Regions from separate parts of the Peribacillus sp. NPDC097225 genome, predicted to be linked through region 1. Evidence: predicted binding sites of a transcription regulator. Region 1 holds the regulator's gene; the other holds the start of a gene.
What was found. The regulator LexA, encoded in region 1, represses DNA repair genes until DNA is damaged. The targets are predictions, from matches to a motif close to CGAACATATGTTCG.
Positions count from the first base shown of each region.

Region 1 (8,139 bases):
TGACGAAAAACAAAAAAAGCCAGCTTGTCCATGATAGGAGAAGCTGGCTTTACATTTGTTAACGTAAGCCTTTCATAAAGCCTTGAATCTTTGGTGATATTGCCAATAGGATAAATCCTAAAATCAATGAAGTGATTCCGATAGCCCCGAAATAGACCATTTCTGTGTCCGCAGAGTAAAATCTTACAATTTGAGCATTTAATGCTTGTGCTGCTGCATTGGCTAAGAACCATAAACTCATCATTTGTGCTGAGAACGCAGATGGAGCAAGTTTAGTGGTAGCTGACATACCAACAGGTGACAAGCATAGCTCTCCAATTACTACAAGGAAATAACTAAGTACAAGCCATAATGGGCTAACTAATGAACCGGCTCCTCCAAAATAAGAGGGAACCAAAATTACTAGGAATGATAGACCAGCAAAGAATAGGCCAATTGAAAACTTTTGAGGTATAGTTGGCTGACGTTTCCCTAATTTAACCCATAACCATGCGAATAAAGGAGCTAAAGTAATGATGAACAATGGGTTTAAAGATTGGAACCATGCTGGTGAAATGTGAAAACCTGCAAATTCTAACTGTGTCCGTTTATCAGCATAATTTGCTAAAATAGTTGAGCCTTGTTCTTGGATGGCCCAAAACATGACAGCTGCTATAAATAAAGGGATATAGGCTAGTAAACGTGAACGCTCAACAGCTGTTGTTTTCGGACTACGGTACATGACAATAAAATACATGGTAGGAATAAGAATTCCAAGAATACCAACAAGGCCGATAAAGCTATTAAGTGTTAAGAGACCATTTGAGATAGCGATTGCACAAATGATGGCAATAATTAAAATAGCTAGCCCAATCTTGGTGTAAACAGATTTCTTTTCATTCGGAGCCAAAGGATTGACAGGGGTTATTCCTGCAAGTCCCAGATTTTTTTTCTTTGTAGCCATGAAGACGATTAATCCAATAAACATACCAACGGCTGCAATACCGAATCCAAGGTGGAAATTGTACTTCATTCCAACTGTTCCGACAATAAGCGGAGCAATGAATGCACCCGTATTTATTCCCATGTAGAATATGCTGAAACCCGAATCTCGACGGTTATCGTCTTCCGCATATAGATCTCCAACAATACTGGATACATTAGGTTTTAAAAGACCTGTACCTATAACGATTAGTATCATGGAAACGAAGAACATGGATATGCTACCTGGTATCGCAAGTGCAATATGACCAAGCATAATCAATATACCGCCATAAAAAACGGCTTTTTGTGTTCCGAAAATCCTATCGGCTAACCAGCCACCAATAATTCCGGACATATATACTAACGATCCATAGATGGATACAATGGCTAGAGATGTTTTTTCATCAAGACCTAGTCCACCTTTAGATACCTCATAATACATATAGTATACAAGAATGGCCTTCATACCATAATAGGAGAAGCGCTCCCAAAACTCCGTGAAGAAAAGTGTGAATAGCCCTTTAGGGTTTCCGAAAAAACCTTTTTGAGGAATGCTATCCAAAATTTTCTGTTTATTTATTGATGATGACATACATTCTCCTCCTTTTATTATAGTATAATAACTTTTCTTAGAGCAGTTGTAAAGAATATTTAGTGTATTTTAACAATAGTTCTTAATAAGGTGTATTTATATCCTTTTTTTGTGAAATACAGGACTATTGAAATAGCATAAATAGGTAATAAGGTATATATTAGGAGTCTAAAATTCGATTAAATCCACTTTGAAATGAAAAAGTACTATTTAGTCTGATATAAATCCAAAAAACGGTAAATTAGAATTTCGAATTGTAAGACCATTCAACTAACTATGGAAATCTGATTTTAAATGAATGTGTAGGAAAAATGATGATGAATAAGGTTGAAATTTTAAAAAATATAGTAGGAAATAGTGTGAAATATTGAAAATAGGAATATTGTCATATCGACAAAAGAAGCTAAAATACTTATTCTGGTATAGAAAGCAATTTAATTGTTTTCTTTTTTACCATGTGGTGCCGCCAGACAATTGCAGTTGTCTGGCGGTATTTATTATTATAACCAAATAATAATTTTCAATCATTCCTACCGGATGGTTTTTTTGGAGTAGGGAAAACGGAAGATTAAAACACTAAAGGCCGCCTTTTTAGGGCGGCCTTTTATAGTACCTATATAGGTAGAAGTATATAAACAGCCGATAAGTTATTGACTGAGGAGCTTAAAGTGATTTTCATTAGTCACAAGTCTGTTCTATTAATAAAAAAATTTCATAAATTTTAGAGAAAGGAGGTGGTTATTTTTGGAGCTAATTTGGATGTTAATTGTTGGTGGAATAATTGGATGGCTGGGAAGTCTGATTTTAGGAAGGGATATGCCGGGTGGAATTATTGGAAATATCATTGCTGGATTTGTTGGAGCATGGCTTGGTACTGCAATATTAGGGCCAATCGGACCTGAGACAGAAGGGTTTTACATTGTGCCTGCGTTACTGGGTGCCATAATTGTTGTGTTTATTGTATCCATTATCATGAGAAATACAAGATGGAGGTAGAAAGCAGAGGGTACAAGATTGAATGAATTTGCCAGAATCACGTGTAGATGGTTTAGAGAAAGCTGATCTATATGTGTCCATTATTGCTTGAAAATGCTGTTCAACAATACTGGACAGTTTTTTTGCGTAATAAAATAAAGGTTTTCGATCGAAGAATCCATCAGTGTTTAATCAATCCGAATGATTATCAGAGTTCCTAAAAGAAACTAAAGCTGTTTTAAGTGCGGCGTAATTACCGATACTGGCGTATCCGTAAAACCATCCCATAAAAATCCCAGTAGTCAAGTGATGCCGATGGCTTATGAATATAGAAAGGATTAAACCAAGACATAAAGCAATAGTGGGTACGTAACTTCGGGGGATAGGAAAGAGGTATTTTATGATTTGAGTCAAAATCATGATAGTTGGAATGGCAATTACAGCATCCCAAAAATTCGTATGTATCGTCGGAAAATCCATAGTAACACCACTTTCAAAAAGAAATGTCTATTGAACTAATTTCACCGGATATAAAAGAATTATACCTTGTTTATTTGACTCGGTTTATTGATCAAAGCTCTTTTGATATTACAATTATATTTAGATTCATCATAACATGTAAGTTAAGTGGCTTAATCTAATCGACTAACATCTCTATTAAAATATTATAGTATTCTTTCTGTCATATACATGGGATGAAATACATAGACTTAAAATAATAAAAAAAAAGCGCAATTTGCGCGCTTTTAATGAATTTGCCTATATAGCCCGATCACTCTTCCAAGAATGGTTACATCTCTTAGAATGATAGGTTCCATATTGGAGTTTTCTGGCTGAAGCCGTATGTAATCCGGTTCCTTAAAGAATCGTTTAACGGTGGCTTCATCATCTTCCGTCATGGCCACGACGATATCTCCGTTATTGGCATTGCTTTGTTGTTTTACAATGACATAATCTCCATCATGAATTCCTGCTTCAATCATACTTTCACCCATAATTTCAAGCATGAACACATGATCATCATGTGGAACCATACTTTCAGGAAGAGGGAAGTATTCCTCTATGTTCTCGATGGCAGTTATCGGCATACCTGCGGTTACTTTTCCGAGAAGTGGTACGTTAACTACGTTTGTTTTTGGAATGTTATTAGATTCTTCTATATTTAAAATCTCAATGGCCCTTGGTTTAGTTGGGTCGCGTCTGATTAAGCCTTTGCTTTCCAAACGAGATAAATGTCCATGTACAGTCGAACTTGATGCAAGTCCCACAGCTTCGCCAATCTCTCTAACGGAAGGTGGATAACCTTTTTGACGAACTTCATCTTTTATGAAATCAAGAATATCCTGCTGCCGTTTTGATAGTTTAGTCATATACGCACCTCTTCTCTATAATTCTTTGCTATATTATAGCATGGCTCTCCATGCTATACAAACATAAGTTCGAATTTGGTTGTTGACTGAAACAAACGTTCGTATTATAATTCAATCATCAACTAAAAACGAACGTACATTCGCTATGGAGGGATATTAATGAAGACATTTTGCAAAAATAATATTTATACGATTCTATTAGCAGGATTTGTATTTATCTTGTCTATTTTATTCTCTTTCACATTAGATAGTAATCAAAATAGGGATTTCCTTTCGATTGAAATTAACGAAGGTGATACTATATGGGAGATTTCAGAAGAATATGGTCAAACCGAATTGACAAAAAAAGAATTCATTGGTTGGATAGAAGAGTATAACGGTGTAAGGGCGGATACGATTAAGGCAGGTCAAATCATTGTCATACCAGTTGAAAGTGAAAAAGTAGTCCAAAGTTTGGCTAGTAAGCAGTAAAGGTAGGTTCATATGAAAGCAGTCATCTATTGTCGGGTAAGTACAGAAAAAGAAACGCAGGAAACCTCGCTAGCTAGGCAGGAAGAGGAATTAGTAAAGTTAGCAGAACATAATGACATGGAAGTCGTTTCAATAATAAGAGAGCAGGCAAGTGGTTACGAACTGAACCGTGACGGGATATTTGACATGCTTGATCTTTTTAAGACAAAGGAAGCGAATGTTCTCCTGATTCAAGATGAAACTAGGTTGGGAAGAGGTAATGCTAAAATTGCCTTGTTTCATGTTGTACTTAAAGAAGGAGTGAAGATCTTCACACTTTCTCATGATGGTGAATTAGAGTTATCGGACTCTGATGCCATGGTTATCCAAATTGTTGGTATTGTAGAAGAATATCAACGTAAACTACATAACCTGAAAATTAAACGTGGTATGCTTAGGGCCGTTGAAAATGGCTACCGGCCCCAGAAAAACCTGAAGAACCAAAGAAACTCCACTGGTAGGGATCGTAAAGAAGTACCCATAGAAGAAATTGTGAAACTGCGTTCGAATGGATTAACTTTTGCGGAGATTGCGGCAACACTGAGAGGCTTTGGCTATGAAGTGTCAAAAGCAACGGTACACCGCAGATTCTTGGAATACCAGCAAGGTACACCGGAGAATCAATCATAGAACTTGTAATTTCACTTTTTTTTTAATACCATGTCAATATCCGTATATATAAAGGAGAAAAATTATGCTATCAAAAGAAAAAATGGCCCGTATCAATGAACTTTCTAAAAAAGCTAAGGGAGAGGGCTTAACTGTAGAAGAGGCGAAAGAGCAAACTTCCTTACGAAGTGAGTATTTGGAGACATTTAGACGTTCAATGGCTGATACGCTAGAAAATGTTAAAGTTATCGATCCAGAAGGTAATGATGTCACGCCTCAAAAAATAAAAAACATTAAAGAAAAAAAAGGTTTACATTAACCAATAAGGACTGATGATGGCCCCATCATTAGGATTACTCATGAGGAATGTAAAGTGAAAAAAGAGAATGCATCGATGTATGTATTCTCTTTTTTGGTTTAACCTAACCTTGGTAAATCCTTAATTAGTAGAAAATTGAATTAGCTGTGCAAGAAATGGTTATTTTAGTTGTGATATTAAGTTAGTCAATATAATATAAAGAGGTACACTACAGGAAGGGATGTTTTACACATGTTAGATAAATTAGATGCACTTTCTATTAATACAATTCGTACATTATCGATCGATGCAATTGAAAAGGCTAATTCAGGTCATCCAGGCATGCCTATGGGTGCAGCTCCCATGGCATATAAGCTGTGGACTGATTATATGAATCATAACCCGAAAAATCCTGATTGGTTTAATAGAGACCGTTTTGTTTTATCGGCAGGACATGGTTCCATGCTATTATACAGTCTCCTGCATTTATCAGGTTACGGCTTGACAATGGATGACTTAAAGGGTTTCCGTCAATGGGGAAGTAAAACTCCTGGGCATCCTGAATACGGACATACTGCTGGTGTAGATGCCACTACTGGACCACTTGGCCAAGGGATTGCAATGGCTGTAGGTATGGCAATGGCAGAACGTCACTTGGCTGAAAGCTACAATCGTGATTCTTATAATGTAGTTGATCATTATACATATAGTATTTGTGGGGATGGAGACTTAATGGAAGGCGTTTCAGCTGAAGCTGCTTCTTTAGCAGGCCATCTTCAACTAGGAAGACTTGTCGTTTTATATGATTCAAACGATATTTCTCTTGATGGAGATCTTAGCCAATCATTCAGTGAAAGTGTAGCAGACCGTTTTAAATCATACGGCTGGCAGTATCTGAGAGTGGAAGACGGCAACGATTTACAACAAATCGCAAAAGCCATTGAAGAAGCAAAGACTGATGAAGCTCGTCCAACCTTAATCGAAGTGAAGACAGTAATCGGTTATGGTTCTCCTAACCGCTCTGGTAAGTCTGCCGCTCACGGTGCTCCTCTTGGTGCTGATGAAATGAAGTTGACAAAAGAAGCTTACAAATGGACATTCGAAGAAGACTTTTATGTTCCGGATGAAGTATATGCACACTTTAATGAAGCATGTGTAGAAGCTGGAAATAAAAAAGAACAAGAATGGAATGAACTTTTTAATAAATATAAAGAAGCGTACCCTGAGCTCGCAGAACAGCTGGAGCTTTCTATAAAAGGTGAACTACCTGCAGACTGGGATCAGGAAATTCCAGTTTATGAAGAAGGCAAGACATTGGCTTCGCGTGCTTCCAGTGGAGAAGTATTGAATGCATTAGCGAAAAAACTACCTAGCCTTATTGGAGGTTCAGCCGATTTAGCAGGATCAAATAATACATCCATCAAAGGTGCTACAGATCTATTGCCTGGAAATTATAGTGGACGTAATATATGGTTTGGTGTACGTGAATTCGCTATGGGAGCAGCATTGAACGGGATGACGCTACATGGTGGCATCAAGGTTTACGGTGGAACATTCTTCGTATTCTCTGATTATCTACGTCCATCCATCCGAATGGCTGCCTTAATGGGACTTCCTGTAACATATGTATTCACTCACGACAGTATCGCTGTTGGTGAAGACGGACCGACACATGAGCCTATCGAACAATTAGCCTCATTACGTGCCATGCCTAATCTTGGTGTGATTCGTCCAGCTGATGGTAATGAAGTTGCAGCAGCTTGGAAGGTCGCTATTGAGTCTAAAGATAAACCAACGGCACTTGTGTTAACAAGACAAGGGTTACCGACAATCAAAAACACATCAGAAACTGCTTATGAAGGTGTGTTAAAAGGTGCGTATGTTATATCAGACGCTAAAAAAGAAGTAGCGGATGCATTGCTACTGGCTACTGGTTCTGAAGTTCATCTAGCTGTCGAAGCACAGCAAGCATTGTCGGAGGAAGGAATTGAAGTTTCCGTTATCAGCATGCCATCGTGGGATCGTTTTGAAACTCAATCCAAGGAATACAAACAAAGTGTAATCAACCCGGCTGTCAAAAAACGTCTGGCTATCGAAATGGCTTCACCTTTTGGCTGGGACCGTTATACAGGGGATGAAGGTGAAATTTTAGCCATTAATCATTTTGGCGCTTCAGCTCCAGGCGGTAAAATTATGAAAGAATTCGGCTTTACCGTTGAAAATGTAGTAGCTCGTGTGAAAGAGATGCTTGTTAAATAATTGAGTAAGACCTGACTGACACCTATTTATGAGGTGTCAGTTTTTCTTATATCAGTAAATGAGGACTTATTTAAAAAAATCCCATTCGACAAAAAAAGATGAAAATTTCTCCAGCAAACAACATATCTTGTTGTTTTGTCAAGATATAATAAGAATAATTAATTATCGATTAAATGTGTCAAATGGGTAAAGGTTTATAAAGGTTCATGGCAAAAGCCATTACGTTTTAATATCTGTTCATAAATTGAGATCCTAGGGAGGTATAGGCTAATGAGAACCTATCAGATTTTTTTGATTGAAGATGAATTCGCCCATCATTATTATGGTAGGGAAAAGCTTTTCTTCAATTTGTTTTTGGAGTATATTCAAGCAAAGGGTGGACTAAGGAGTATTTTGCAAAAACAAATCGAATATGTCACCAAGACAGTTCCCGTAATCCAATTGCAGGCTGTTATTGAACAGCGGTTAAAGAAAAAGATGAATTTTTGGTCGCAAAACGGTAAATACTATTTAGAAAAAACAAGTGGAACAAGCAAGGCGGCCTTAACTATTGAGGGTGAATC
Region 1 is NZ_JBIWDJ010000002.1:524,043-532,181, reverse strand. Features, by position in the region: gene ACIQXH_RS08465 (peptide MFS transporter) at 59-1,555, opposite strand; gene ACIQXH_RS08460 (GlsB/YeaQ/YmgE family stress response membrane protein) at 2,315-2,551, shown strand; gene ACIQXH_RS08455 (hypothetical protein) at 2,723-3,010, opposite strand; gene lexA (transcriptional repressor LexA) at 3,277-3,900, opposite strand; gene yneA (cell division suppressor protein YneA) at 4,060-4,371, shown strand; gene ACIQXH_RS08440 (YneB family resolvase-like protein) at 4,384-5,040, shown strand; gene ACIQXH_RS08435 (DUF896 domain-containing protein) at 5,105-5,338, shown strand; gene tkt (transketolase) at 5,570-7,576, shown strand; gene sirA (sporulation inhibitor of replication protein SirA) at 7,847-8,139, shown strand, end outside.

Region 2 (8,139 bases), on a different contig from region 1:
AATGCCGTTGGCTGAGCTGGGACCAGCATTATAGTGAATGCTGATAAAGACATCGGGTTTGTTGGCCTGGCTGATTTCCACTCGTTTACTTAAAGAGGGATACGTATCGCCTGTTCGTGTCATGACGACTTTTGCACCGGCCTCCTCCAATTTGGCTTTCAGCTTTTTAGCCGTGGAAAGAGTTAAATCCTTTTCCCGATTATTTTTCCCGGATGCCCCAGGGTCAGACCCGCCATGCCCCGGATCAAGGACGATCACCTTGCCTTTAAATCCATCACTCGGTTTGGTCTTCGATAGATACGTGAGGGAGGCCCATCCTACCAAACCGGATTGTGTTTCGACCTTGCCCCAATCTCCTTGTGTTTCCGTCACTATGACACTATCACTTCTATCGACGGCCCCTATTATTTTATTCGTTGCCGAAGGTCCATTGCGAATGTTCAACGAGTCGGAAATGACATAGTATTTGGTTGGCTTGGTTTTGACCGGTTCTTCTTTTATAGGTGCTTCTACTTTAGGTGGTGTGGTTGTTACTGGTTTTGTTTCTTTCGGCTTGGTTTTTGCTAGATAGGTAAGGGAAGCCCAACCTGTTTTCCCGGAAGCCGTTTTGATTCTTCCCCATTTGTCTTTCTCTTCATAAAGCGTGACAGCCTCCCCTTTTTTTAGAGTGGTGACTTTGTCTGCTTTTGAGTTACCCGATTTCCTTACGTATAGCTCGGCAGCTGTTACATAGTAAGTCGTTTCCTTAACGGCTGAAGGAGATGCAGTAGGTTTTTTCTTAGATAGATAGGTTAAGGAAGCCCATCCGGTCACGCCGGAAGCCGTCTTCACGTTTGCCCAGTTACCCGATTTTTTAATATAGGTAACGGCAGCGCCCTTATTGATCGTCGCCAGCTTCTTTGACGTGGTATTGGCAGACTTACGGACATACAATGAACTGGCTGTAACATAGTACTTGGTTGTGCTGACAGCTGCCGGTTTAGCGGTGGCTGTAGGCTTGGAACTAGATATGTATGTTTTAGAAACCCAACCGGTTTTCTTTTTGGAAGATACATAGATTTGTAGCCAATTGCCTTTGGTCGATTTAATTTCTACGGCGGTTCCTTTAGGTAAGGTTGCGAGAGACTTGCTGCTTGTATTATTTGATTTTCTTAATACTAACGAGGAAGCTGTCACATAACCTAACTCGTCCAAATACGTGGTGGAAACCCAGCCCGTTAGTTTTCCATACTTGATTTTCGACCATCCGGATTTTTGTGAAGAGATCGTCACTTCTTTTCCTTTTTTTATTAAGCCCAGAGATTTTGCGGTGGTCTTAGGTTGTTCTCTTATATGGAGGGAACTAGCTGTAACTTTGGCCGTTTTGGAAGCGGCTTGAACTTGATCGGTGGCGTGTGGATACGAGAAAATCGTCAAAAAAACCAAGGTTGCTGCAAATAGGGTGATTATTCTTCTTTTCATTAAAGCTCGCTCCTTTAAATTATGCTGAAATAATCGAATGGCTATGGTTCATCCAGAGGTTGGGTCAGAATAACCCTTGGTAAGTGAATATAAGTGCACATATTCTGCGGAGATGCCTTCATTGGAGTAATCTCCATGATTTTTATCGGTATCATTGGCGATAGTGTGAAGGAGATTCATTAATAATAGTACAATATACTCACATCAATTAGTAGGTGTTTTTTGGAACTTTTTGTAGGTAATTAGAACGTAATTTACATTAATTGAAGAATTTTGAATTAATATGAGTGAAGTTTGAGGAATTGGGGATGTTAGTTGGAGTGATGGATGATATTTACAAAGGAGGAAATTTAGTGTCTGATCAACCAAAAGAGACGAATAATGAATCGGAAGAAACCTTGACCAACCGACAAGGGCACCCCATAACGAATAATCAAAGCATCCGGACTGTTGGAAACAGGGGACCAAGTACATTAGAGAACTACGACTTCCTGGAAAAAATGAGTCACTTCGATAGAGAGCGGATTCCGGAGCGGGTGGTACATGCACGAGGTGCAGGTGCACATGGATATTTTGTTCCGACAGGCAAGGCGGGAGACGAGCCGGTTTCTAAATATACGAGAGCAAAGGTCTTTCAAGAAGCGGGTAAAAAAACACCGGTCTTCGTCAGGTTTTCTTCGGTCATTCATGGGGGAACCTCCCCTGAAACATTACGTGACCCTCGTGGATTTGCCGTTAAGTTTTATACGGAAGATGGAAACTGGGATTTAGTAGGGAACAACCTCAAAATATTCTTTATCCGCGACGCCATGAAATTTCCCGATTTGATCCATGCCTTCAAACCCGACCCGGTTACGAACATTCAGGATGGCAGAAGGATTTTCGATTTCTGCTCAAGTTCTCCGGAAACCTTCCATATGATCACCTTCTTATTCTCGCCTTGGGGCATTCCGGCTAGCTACCGCATGATGCAGGGTTCCGGGGTCAATACGTATAAGTGGGTGAATCAAGAGGGAGAAGCAGTCCTGGTCAAGTACCATTGGGAACCAAAGCAAGGGATCAAAAACTTGACGCAGAAAGAAGCGAATGAGATTCAGTCGACGAATTTCAATCATGCTACACAGGATTTATATGAAGCAATCGAAAATGGGGATTACCCAGAATGGGATTTAAATGTACAGATCATGAGTGATGATGCCCATCCTGAACTGGATTTCGATCCATTAGACGATACGAAGATTTGGCCAAAAGACCAATTCCCATGGCTGCATGTCGGCACGATGGTTTTGAATAAGAACCCGGAAGATTATTTCACCGAAGTCGAGCAGGTTGCTTTTGGAACGGGAGTCCTTGTAGATGGATTGGATTTCTCGGATGATAAGATGCTCCAAGGCCGCACATTCTCGTATTCGGATACACAACGTCATCGCGTGGGGGCCAATTATCTGCAACTGCCGATCAATGCACCGAAAAAACGGACGGCGACCAATCAAACGGGCGGCCAAATGCAGTATGAAGTGGGTAGAGGAAACCAAAGTCCTCATATCAACTACGAACCATCGACTGTAGGAGGATTGAAAGAGGCTGAGCAGACGGGTAAAGAGTATACCCCTTTTGTGGAGGGCAAACTGGTCCGTGAAACGATAGATCGCCAAAGCAACACGAAACAAGCAGGTGAAACGTATCGTGAATTCGAGGATTGGGAAAGGGACGAATTGATCTCCAATCTAGTGGATGCACTCGCACCTGCTGATCCACGCATTCAAGAGAAGATGATTGCCCTTGCTGAAGAGGCCGATAAAGATTATGGCCGTCGTTTGAAAGATGGATTAGCGGCAGCTTCCCAACATACCGAGTCTTCCAAACCAATGGGTGGTACGGACAATCCAGAGGAAGCAGTCGAAAAAGGTCATGACGCCGATCCATATTAATAGGATGCAAAAAGTGAACTCCCTTCCTTGAAGGGGGTTTCCCTTTTGTATACCGCTTGTTCGTTTTGCAGGAAATAGATTGGCAAAAAACCAAGGAATCATTTAAACTGTAACTACTCTATTTTTCTCTTACAAAGGAGATGAAAAAATGATTAAATTTCTTTCAGCCCTTCTATTACCCGGTCTTCTAGTCATGCTATTTTCAAGGGTCACCTATAACTATATTGTAGGTCTTATACTAACGGTTGCATTGATCGCCGCTTCCGCATATAAAGGTTATACACATACGAACTTATTAATAATCATTGATGCACTATCACTGACGGTGGGTTTCTGGTTATCAAAAAGAATGATGAAACGAACAGCCAAGAGCGCCTAATTTATAGAGGTGCTTTTTTTGTCTCGATTTCTATGAAAAGGACTCTTTGACCTGCTAGGTTATAAAATACGAAACAGAATGTTTGTTCGCTTTTCGGTGGTTTGTTTTGGGGATATTGTGGTAGAATGTGTATATATAGTTCTTTAAACGGAATAAATAGAAGGAATAAATCATATCCCTTTTTTCATATAAAACTAATTCAGTAGGAGGCCATGCTTGGTGAAGGAAACGTTTGAGTTAGTCTCAAAATATTCTCCGCAGGGAGATCAGCCAGCGGCGATAGAAAAGCTTGTTGCTGGCATAAAAGAAGGAAAGAGTATGCAGACGCTGCTTGGAGCGACAGGAACAGGGAAAACATTCACTGTCTCCAATGTCATCCAACAAATCAATAAGCCTACTCTTGTCATTGCCCATAACAAAACGTTGGCAGGGCAGCTTTACAGTGAGTTCAAAGAGTTTTTCCCCAATAATGCGGTTGAGTACTTTGTCAGCTATTACGATTACTATCAGCCAGAAGCCTATGTGCCTTCCACTGATACTTTCATAGAGAAAGATGCCAGTATCAATGATGAAATCGATAAACTCCGCCACTCGGCGACATCCTCTTTGTTCGAACGGGAAGATGTCATCATCATTGCCAGTGTATCCTGTATTTATGGGTTAGGTTCCCCGGAAGAATACAGGGAGATGGTGGTATCGCTGCGTACTGGTATGGAGATAGACAGAAATGCACTGCTGCATAAACTTGTAGATATTCAATATGAGAGAAATGATATTGCCTTTCAACGTGGAACGTTCAGGGTCCGCGGAGACGTAGTTGAAATCTTCCCGGCCTCAAAAGATGAACACTGCGTTCGGGTCGAGTTTTTCGGGGACGAGATTGACCGGATTCGGGAAGTCGATGCCCTGACTGGCGAGATCACTGGTGAACGGGAACATATCGCCATCTTTCCGGCATCCCATTTCGTGACACGTGAAGAGAAACTGAATGTGGCGATTCAAAATATTGAAACGGAACTTGAAGAACGATTGGCAGAACTTCGTGAAGATGAAAAGCTTCTTGAAGCACAGCGATTGGAGCAACGGACCCGTTACGATTTGGAAATGATGAGGGAGATGGGTTTCTGTTCGGGTATCGAGAACTATTCCCGTCATTTAACCCTACGCCCCGCAGGAGCTACACCTTACACCTTGATTGACTATTTTCCGGAAGACTTCCTATTGATTGTCGACGAGTCACATGTGACCCTTTCACAGATCCGCGGCATGTTCAATGGCGATCAGGCTCGGAAGCAGGTATTGGTGGACCATGGATTCCGCCTACCCTCTGCGAAAGATAACCGGCCACTCAGATTCGAGGAGTTTGAAAAGAAAGTCCATCAATCCATATTCGTTTCGGCAACTCCAGGACCATATGAATTGGAACATACGCCGGAAATGGTCGAGCAAATTATCCGACCTACTGGATTGCTTGATCCTACCATTGAAGTGCGACCGATTGAAGGGCAGATTGATGACCTGATAGGTGAAATCCAGGAACGGGCTAAACGGGATGAACGGGTTTTAATTACGACATTGACGAAAAAGATGTCCGAGGATTTAACGGATTACCTGAAGGATATAGGAATCAAGGTTCAGTACCTTCATTCTGAGATAAAAACGTTGGAAAGAATTGAAATCATCCGGGAATTGAGGATGGGGAAATATGATGTCCTTGTCGGGATCAATCTTTTGCGGGAAGGTCTGGATATCCCCGAAGTGTCCTTGGTGACCATTCTCGATGCTGATAAAGAAGGATTCCTCCGCTCGGAACGTTCACTCATCCAAACGATGGGCCGTGCCGCCAGGAATGCAAACGGGCACGTCATCATGTATGCTGACCGGATAACGAATTCGATGGAACTGGCCATCAGTGAAACGACGCGCCGACGGGAAATCCAGGAAAATTTCAACAAAAAGCATGGAATCACACCACAGACCATCCAAAAGGATATCAGGGATTCCATCCGGGCTACGCAAGTTGTTGAAGATGGGGAAGCGTATCAGGAAGATCCGGCTATCAAACTGTCTAAGCTTCCGAAGAAAGAGCGCGAAAAAGTGGTGGCAAGCATGGAAAAAGAAATGAAAGAAGCGGCAAAGGCACTGGATTTCGAACGGGCTGCCGAACTGCGTGATTTAATATTAGAGTTAAAAGCGGAAGGGTGACGAAACATGGCAATGGATAAAATTGTGATTAAGGGTGCAAGGACCAACAACCTCAAGAATATCGACGTCACGATACCGAGGGATAAGCTTGTGGTGCTAACGGGATTATCCGGTTCCGGGAAGTCGTCCTTGGCTTTTGATACGATATATGCGGAAGGACAAAGACGTTATGTCGAATCACTCTCGGCTTATGCCCGCCAATTCTTAGGGCAGGTGGATAAACCAGACGTGGATATGATTGAAGGGTTATCTCCTGCGATATCGATCGATCAGAAAACGACGAGCAAGAACCCTCGTTCCACTGTGGGAACCGTAACGGAAATTTATGATTATTTAAGATTGCTATATGCGAGGGTCGGCCGGCCGACTTGTCCGATCCATCATATCGAAATCAGTTCCCAGACGATTGAACAAATGGTTGATCGTATACTTGATTATCCGGAACGGACAAAGCTTCAAGTATTGGCACCACTCGTTTCAGGAAGAAAGGGAACGCATGTGAAAGTGCTGGAAGAAGTGAAGAAACAAGGGTATGTCCGTGTACGGATTGATGGGGAGATGTATGACCTCAGTGATGATATCACCCTTGAAAAGAATAAAAAGCATTCAATAGAAGTCATCATTGACCGGATCGTCATCAAAGAAGGAATCAGGGCAAGACTTGCAGATTCCTTGGAAAGCGCTTTGAAGCTTGGGGATGGCAAGGTCATTATAGATGTGATGGGCGAAGAGGAATTACTCTTCAGTGAGGATCATGCTTGCCCAATCTGTGGTTTTTCTGTTGGGGAGTTAGAGCCGAGGATGTTTTCTTTCAATAGTCCATTCGGGGCCTGTCCGGATTGTGATGGTTTGGGTGCAAGGCTTGAAGTGGACCGTGATCTGGTCATCCCGAATAAAGAGTTAAGTCTTCGCCAGCATGCCATAGCGCCATGGGAGCCGACGAGTTCTCAATATTACCCGCAGCTCCTTGAAGCTGTAGCGACTCATTATGACATCGATATGGATATCCCGGTCAAAGACCTTCCGGAAGAGAAACTGGAGAAAATCTTACTGGGATCAGGTAAGGATAAGATCTATTTCCGCTATAAAAATGATTTTGGAAGAGTGCAGGAAGGCCATATTCCGTTTGAAGGGGTTTTACGAAATATCGAACGGCGTTTTAAGGATACGAACTCCGATTATATACGGGAGCAAATGCAGAAATACATGTCGGAGAATCCGTGTCCCACATGTAAGGGGCATCGATTGAAAAAAGAAAGCCTCGCTGTCCTCATTCAAGGTGTCCATATAAGCGAAACAACGGCTTTATCGGTTTCAGACTCCTTGCAGTTTTTCGATAACCTGGAGTTGACCGAAAAAGAAGCCGCGATTGCGAAGTTGATCTTACGGGAAATCCGCGAACGCCTTGGTTTCCTTGATAACGTCGGGTTGGATTATTTGACGTTAAGCCGGGCAGCAGGAACATTATCGGGTGGGGAAGCTCAGCGTATCCGGTTGGCTACCCAGATAGGTTCACGTCTGACGGGGGTGCTGTATATTTTAGATGAACCTTCCATCGGTCTGCATCAGCGTGATAATGACCGATTGATTGACACGCTAAAAAACATGCGTGAAATCGGCAATACGCTCATCGTGGTCGAGCATGATGAAGATACGATGCTTGCGGCAGATTATCTGATTGATGTGGGACCGGGAGCAGGTGAACATGGTGGAGAAATCGTAGCTGCCGGCACCCCGGAAGAAGTCATGAATAATCCCCAATCATTAACGGGCCAATACCTTTCCGGAAAGAAGTTCATCCCTCTTCCGTTAGAACGCCGAAAAAACGACGGACGGTTCATTGAAATCAAAGGGGCTAAGCAAAATAACCTGAAAAACGTCAATGTTAAATTCCCACTTGGGGTGTTTACATCGGTCACTGGGGTTTCCGGTTCTGGTAAAAGTACGTTAGTGAATGAAATCCTTCATAAGTCTCTAGCGCAAAAACTGAACCGTGCCAAGGCTAGACCTGGGGAGTACCGTGAAATTAAAGGGATTGAACATTTAGATAAAGTGATTGATATTGATCAATCGCCAATTGGCAGGACGCCTCGTTCTAACCCGGCCACCTATACAGGCGTGTTCGATGATATTCGTGACGTTTTTGCATCAACGAATGAAGCG
Region 2 is NZ_JBIWDJ010000004.1:132,453-140,591, reverse strand. Features, by position in the region: gene ACIQXH_RS13485 (N-acetylmuramoyl-L-alanine amidase family protein) at 1-1,461, opposite strand, end outside; gene ACIQXH_RS13480 (catalase) at 1,815-3,392, shown strand; gene ACIQXH_RS13475 (DUF2198 family protein) at 3,541-3,771, shown strand; gene uvrB (excinuclease ABC subunit UvrB) at 3,991-5,976, shown strand; gene uvrA (excinuclease ABC subunit UvrA) at 5,983-8,139, shown strand, end outside.
Region 2: uvrB (excinuclease ABC subunit UvrB) is a predicted target of LexA. The motif match lies at 3,847-3,860, and genes of this name have one in related genera.